Microbaculum marinisediminis: one gene and its partner. The protein of the gene in region 1 interacts with the protein of each later gene in a pairwise test. Links are inferred from orthologs where the notes say so. Each region holds a gene or a part of one and is shown on either strand. Other genes may lie near its edges. The genes, in order: grxD and MUB46_RS06305.

Region 1 (3,237 bases):
GCCGGAGATCCGGGCGTTGCGCGGAATCGCCATGGCGATGATGCGCCGGCCCGACGAGGCGATCCGTGAGTTCGATACGTTCGGCCTCAACAGAAGCTCGGACGTCGCGCTGTGGCGCGGCGTCGCCGAGACCCAGAGGGGCAACTGGCGCGCCGCCGTCGCCGCCTTCGAGCAGGGCGCCCCGGCCTTGTCGAGCTACTCGGCGCGGCGTCAGAAGGATTTCCGGCTTGCGTCCGCGGAAGCCGCCCTCGAGGCCCGGGACTACGCCGAGGCGGCGGTGCGCATGGCCGAGCTGGAGGAGAACCAGGATTCCTCCGTGCCCGACCCGCACGTGGCGTTGCTGAGCGCGCGCCTGCAGATGGCGCTCGGCCGGACCGACGACGCGATCCGGGTTCTGGACAAGGTAATCGGCTCCGGAGACCGGCTGCTGGCCGCGCGGGCGCAGTTGCGCCGGGCCGAAGCGCTTCACAACGCCTACGGGTCGGCGCGATCCGACGAGATCATCTCGGATCTCGAACGGCTTGCGCTGTCGTGGCGAGGCGATGAGATCGAGCTCGGGGCCATGCGGCTTCTCGCCAATCTCCAGGTCGAGGCGTTCGACTACTACCGTGCCTTCGAGATCATGAAATCGGCAACGGTCGCGAACTCGGCTTCGCCGACGACGCGGGCGCTGCAGGACGACATGAACCGTGCCTTCCAGGAACTCTTCCTGGGCGGCCGGGCCGAGGAGATCCCGGCGGTCGATGCCCTGGCGCTGTACTACGATTTCCGCGAGCTCACCCCGATCGGCCGCAAGGGCGACCAGATCATCCGCGGGCTCGCCGACCGGATGGTCGAAGTCGACCTGCTGGAGCAGGCCGCCGAACTGCTGCGCCATCAGGTCGACAATCGCCTGAAGGGGGCCGAGCGCGCCGAGGTCGCCGCGAAGCTGGCCTGGATCTACCTGATGAATCGCAAGCCGGCCGACGCCATCGTCGTGCTGTCGCGAACCCGGCAAGCGGTTCTTCCGCGCGAGGTCGCCTACCAGCGCCTATTGCTGGAATCCCGGGCGCTGGCCGAAACCGGCCGGCTCGAGCTCGCCCTCGACCTGCTGTCGTCCGCGGAAGGCGTGGAGGTCGACCAGATCCGCGCCGAAGCGCTCTGGAACGGCGAGCGCTGGCAGGACGCCGGGGAGGCCTTCGAGCGGGGGCTCGGCGAAGCCTGGGAGCGTGTCGATCCGCTGACGGACGGGCAGCGGACGCTGGTGCTGCGCGCGGCGATCTCCTACGCGCTCGCCAGGGATCAGCTCGGCCTGCAGCGGCTGCGCACGAAGTTCCTGGCGAAGATGGCCGCGAGCGCGGACGCGCACGCCTTCGAAGTGGTCACGATGCCGGTGCCGGAAAATGCCGGGGAGTTCGGCAAGCTGGTCTCGCGCGTCGCCGGCGTCGACACGCTGGACGCGTTCCTGGAGGAATACAAGGCGCGCTACGTGCTGCCGAAGAGGGGCAACGACAAGGTGGCGTCGGCCGGCTAGCCGCTAGCCGCCGCCCGCAAACCACCGGCCGCGTCCACGACGGATCTCGTTGCCGCGAACGCCCACAACACTACTCAAGTCCGGGCCACGAACGCCCGGACCACGGGGAACACCCGGATGACGGCCCGCTTAGCTGGCCGCGTTGTCCTGGGTGGGGATGCCGCGCTCGGCCATGAGCTGCTGAAGCTCGCCGGCCTGGAACATCTCGCGGATGATGTCGCACCCGCCGACGAACTCGCCCTTGACGTAGAGCTGCGGAATGGTCGGCCAGTTCGTGTATTCCTTCACGCCCTGCCGGATTTCCGCGTCGTCGAGCACGTTGACGCCCTTGTAGGGCACGCCGAGATAATCGAGGATCTGTACAACCTGGCCGGAGAACCCGCACTGCGGGAAGGCCGGGGTGCCCTTCATGAACAGCAGGACGTCATTGCCCTTCACTTCGGCCTCGATCCTGTCGTGGGCAGTGGTCATTTCGGTCCGTCCTTTCGATGTGCTGCGGCGCCGGGCCGCCGCTGCCGATTGAGCCTGTGTGTCTGATATAGGTCGCGCGATGTCAGTTGTCCGGCGCGCTGGTCTGCAAGGCCAGGGCGTGCAGGGCACCGCCCATCGAGCCGCGCAGCGCCTCGTAGACCATCTGGTGCTGCTGAACCCGTGACTTGCCGCGAAACTGCTCCGATACCACCGAAGCGGCGTAGTGATCGCCGTCGCCGGCCAGGTCCCGGATCGTCACGATCGCGTCGGGAATGTGGGTCTTGATCAGTTTCTCGATTTCTCGAGCGTCCATCGCCATGTTGGCGCCTCGTCGTTGTTGCCTCGTCCGGGTCAGTTCTCGATGCCGCCCGCCATATAGTCCGGCATCCAGTCCTCATGGCAAGAGCGCAGCGCTGCCAGATAGATTGGGTCGTGGCCGGCAATCGTCAATGCGCCGCCGCCGGTGGTGCCCAGCGCCATCGCCGGCACGCCGGCCGTTCCGGCATCGGCGATGAGGGCGTCGGCCGCATCGGCGGGGCAGGTGACGACGTAGCGCGCCTGGTCCTCGCCGAACAGGGCGGCGTGGGCCGGCAGGCCCGCGGGAAGCGCGGAAACCGTCGCGCCGCGGTCGCCCGACAGCGCCATCTCGGCGAGCGCCACCAGGAGGCCGCCGTCGGCGCAATCGTGCACGGCGCTGACGCGGCCGGCCTTGATCAGGTCGCGGACGAAGTCGCCGTTGCGCTTCTCCTCCGCCAGATCGACGGGCGGGGGCGGGCCGTCCTCGCGGCCCTCGATCTCGCGCAGGTAGAGCGACTGGCCGAGATGGCCACCGGTATCGCCCAGCAGCACGATCGCCTCGCCGTCGGCCTTGAAACCGATAGAGGCGGAGCGGGTGAAGTCGTCCAGCAGGCCGACGCCGCCGACGGCGGGGGTCGGCAGGATCGCCTGGCCCGAGGTCTCGTTGTAGAGCGACACGTTGCCGGAGACGACGGGGAAGGACAGCGCCGTGCAGGCTTCGGCCATGCCGGTGATGCAGCCGACGAGCTGGCCCATGATCTCGGGCCGTTCCGGGCTGCCGAAGTTCAGGCAGTCGGTGATGGCCAGCGGGGTGGCGCCGACGGCGGTCAGGTTGCGCCAGGCCTCGGCGACGGCCTGCTTGCCGCCCTCGACCGGATCGGCCTCGCAATAGCGCGGCGTGACGTCGAGGGTGATGGCGAGGCCCTTCGGTCCGTCCTCGACACGCACGACGGCGG
Region 2 (3,197 bases), on another replicon or contig:
GCCCAGAATGACGAGTACGCCGAGACTGACCAGCATTAGCCGCCGCCACGGAAAAACCGCATCGTCGACGACATCGCTGCGGCGGGCGGGAAACAGCAGCAGCGACAGCCCGGCGAACAGCACCGCCTGCACCCCGAACGCGACGAACGCCCCGCGCCACAGTCCGATCGTGGCGAACGCGCCGCCGACGAGCGGACCGACCAGGGCGGACGCGCCCCAAGTCGCCGAGATCAAGGCAAGCAACTTCGGCCAGTGCCGCTCGGGGAAGAGCTGCGCCATGCCGACATGGCAGAGCGCCATCATCCAGCCGCCGCCGAGCCCCTGCAGAAGCCGACCAATCAGCATCGTCGACATGTCGGGCGCCGCCGCGCTCGCCGCGCAGCCGACGGCATAGACCAAAGCGGCCCCGGCCATGGCATGGCGCAGGCCAAATTTCAGCGCGATCAGGGCTGCGAGGAAACCGGCCGCAATCGAACCGAGTTCGTAGAGGGCGATCGTCCAGTAGATCCAGGCAAGCCCGCCGATATCCTCGACCGCGCTCGGCATGACGGTGGCGGCCAGCAGCGAATCGGCGGCATGCAGCCAGACGCCGAGGCAGAGAACGGCCACCGTCGCGCCGCCCCCGCGCAGCACCGCCGCAAAGCTCGTTTCGCCCCCGTCCGCCACGGTCGCCCCCTCTTTTGACAAGACCATCATTGTTTAACAGAAGACATTCTTTTGACAAGCCGATACTTGTCGAATTTACTGAGGCCCGCGAAGGGGACCGAAACGCAATCCAACGGCCCGGAATGGACAAGCTGCTGTTTCAACTCAAAATGCGCGGGGGACTGACCGCCGGCGACCTCGCCGGGAGCCTCGGCGTCTCGGCCCAGGCGGTGCGCGAGAGGCTGGCCCGTCTTGCCGAAGAGGGGCTCGTCGAACACCGCGACGAGGCGCGCGGCATCGGCCGGCCGAAACGGGTCTGGCACTTGTCGCGGGAAGCGTGGAAGCGCTTTCCCGATACCCATGCCGATCTATCGGTCAGTCTTATCGAGGCGATCCGCGGCTCGCTCGGCGAAGATGCGCTCGACCGGCTGATCGGCCATCGCGAACGGGAAACCGAACTGCGCTACGCCGAGGCCCTGTCGGCCTGCGAAACGCTCGACCGGAAGGTCGCCGCGCTCGCCGGCTTGCGTGACCGCGAGGGCTACATGGCCGAATGGCGGCCGGCCGAGGACGGAGACGGATTTCTGCTGATCGAGAACCACTGCCCGATCTACGTCGCCGCGCGCGCCTGCCAGGGCTTCTGCCGGGCCGAGATGGAGGTCTTCGCCCGCGTGCTCGGACCCGACTGCACCGTCGAGCGCACCGAGCATCTGCTGGCCGGCGCGCGACGGTGCGCCTACCGAATCAGGCCCGCCTAGTCTTCGCCGGGTGCCTTCGCCGAAACCGCGAGCGCGTGGACACGGTCGGCCAGTTCGTCGGCGAGCGCGTCGTTGACCATGCGGTGCCGGTCGACGCGGCTTTTCCCCGCGAAGGCTTGCGCGACGATCTTCACGCGAAAATGGGTCTCGCCACCTTCCCGCCATCCGGCGTGGCCATGATGGCGTTCGGATTCGTCGATCACTTCCAGCGCGCTCGGCGCGAAAGCGGTCGTCAACTTCTCGGCGATACGATCGCCGGTGTTCTTCGTTCCGGTGCTCATCGGATTTTCGTGGCCGGCGCAAGCACGACTGTCAAGCCGTCGAGCTATGCGCATGGCGCGTTTCTGCGCACCGCTTGTGCCGATTCACGTGGTTACCCATAATTCGACCCATGAAACTGAATTCAAAATGGTTCGACCGGATCCGGGTGCGCCCCGACGAGGAGCGCCGTGCCGCCGAGCGCGTGCCGCAATGCGAGGCGCCGGGCTGTCGTCAGCCGGGCGGCCATCGCGCGCCCAAGGGCCGGCACAAGGAGGGCGAGTACTACAATTTCTGCATCGACCACGTGCGCGACTACAACAAGTCCTACAACTGGTTCTCCGGCATGTCGGAGAGCGATGTTCAGGAGTGGCTGCGGTCGCGCGCGACCGGCCACCGGCCGACCTGGTCTATGGGCGTCGACGGAAAAGGACAAAATGCCGCTGGCAAGCGCAGCGCGGCCGAGGCGTTCCGGGCCGGAATGTACTCCGATCCCTACGATTTCTTCGCCGAGGCCGGCCGCGGCACACCGCGTGGCGACGAGCCGTCGGTGAGAAAACGCCGTATCGGCGCACTCGAACGGCGCTCGCTCGACGTCCTTGGTCTTGACGAGACGGCAACGGGCCCCGAAATCAAGGTTCGTTACAAGGAACTGGTGAAGCGCCATCACCCGGACGCCAATGGCGGGGATCGATCCAAGGAGGATCGGCTGCGCTCGATCATCGAGGCCTACAATACCCTCAAGGCCTCTGGCTTCTATCGCGATAGCTGAGTATTGTCGGCGCGCTTCAATAAACGCGAGGGTTTGACAGTCGGGACGCCATGCGTGTTCCGCAAGCTGGAGGCAGCATGAATACCGCAGTTACGGAGCCGCAAGCTTTGCCGGACATGAAGGTGTCGGTTCGCCAGGTGTTTGGTATCGACAGCGACATGGAAGTGCCGGCCTATTCCGAGCCGGACGAGCACGTTCCGGAGGTCGATCCGGACTACCAGTTCAACCGGGAAACCACGCTCGCGATCCTTGCCGGCTTCGCCTACAACCGCCGCGTCCTGATCCAGGGCTATCACGGCACCGGCAAGTCGACCCATATCGAGCAGGTCGCCTCGCGACTGAACTGGCCGTGCGTGCGCGTCAACCTCGACAGCCACATCTCCCGTATCGATCTCGTCGGCAAGGACGCGATCGTGCTGAAGGACGGCATGCAGGTCACCGAGTTCCAGGACGGAATCCTGCCGTGGGCGCTGCAGACCAACACCGCGCTCGTCTTCGACGAGTACGATGCCGGCCGCCCGGACGTGATGTTCGTCATCCAGCGCGTTCTCGAGGTTTCGGGCAAGCTGACCCTTCTCGACCAGCGCCGCGTCATCCGCCCGCATCCCGCCTTCCGCATGTTCGCCACGACCAACACCATCGGTCTCGGCGATACTTCGGGGCTCTATCACGGCACCCAGCAGATCAACCAGGGCCAGATGGACCGCTGGTCGATCGTCGTCACCCTGAACTACCTGCCGCACGACGACGAGGTGGCGATCGTC

What was found.
Region 2: the proteins of grxD (region 1) and MUB46_RS06305 interact in binary tests that used the Escherichia coli proteins (3 or more experiments, as listed by UniProt). The link is inferred for Microbaculum marinisediminis from one-to-one orthologs.

The regions. Positions count from the first base shown.
Region 1 is NZ_JALIDZ010000005.1:373,235-376,471, forward strand. Bases 314-3,237 are described here. They hold grxD (Grx4 family monothiol glutaredoxin), read right to left. Parts: upstream 1,985-3,237; coding sequence 1,643-1,984; downstream 314-1,642. Other genes in these bases: MUB46_RS13295 (tetratricopeptide repeat protein), read left to right, coding at 314-1,513; MUB46_RS13305 (BolA family transcriptional regulator), read right to left, coding at 2,067-2,303; purL (phosphoribosylformylglycinamidine synthase subunit PurL), read right to left, coding at 2,336-3,237. Also shown: more of MUB46_RS13295, read left to right, coding at 1-313. UniProt on the Escherichia coli protein: Monothiol glutaredoxin involved in the biogenesis of iron-sulfur clusters.
Region 2 is NZ_JALIDZ010000003.1:31,583-34,779, reverse strand. What follows is about bases 43-2,926. They hold MUB46_RS06305 (BolA family protein), read right to left. Parts: upstream 1,685-2,926; coding sequence 1,400-1,684; downstream 43-1,399. Other genes in these bases: cobS (cobaltochelatase subunit CobS), read left to right, coding at 2,511-2,926; MUB46_RS06300 (J domain-containing protein), read left to right, coding at 1,795-2,433; MUB46_RS06310 (helix-turn-helix transcriptional regulator), read left to right, coding at 789-1,403; MUB46_RS06315 (MFS transporter), read right to left, coding at 43-666. Outside these bases: more of MUB46_RS06315, read right to left, coding at 1-42; more of cobS, read left to right, coding at 2,927-3,197. UniProt on the Escherichia coli protein: Transcriptional regulator that plays an important role in general stress response. Has many effects on cell morphology, cell growth and cell division. Acts by regulating the transcription of many genes, including dacA (PBP-5), dacC (PBP-6), ampC and mreB.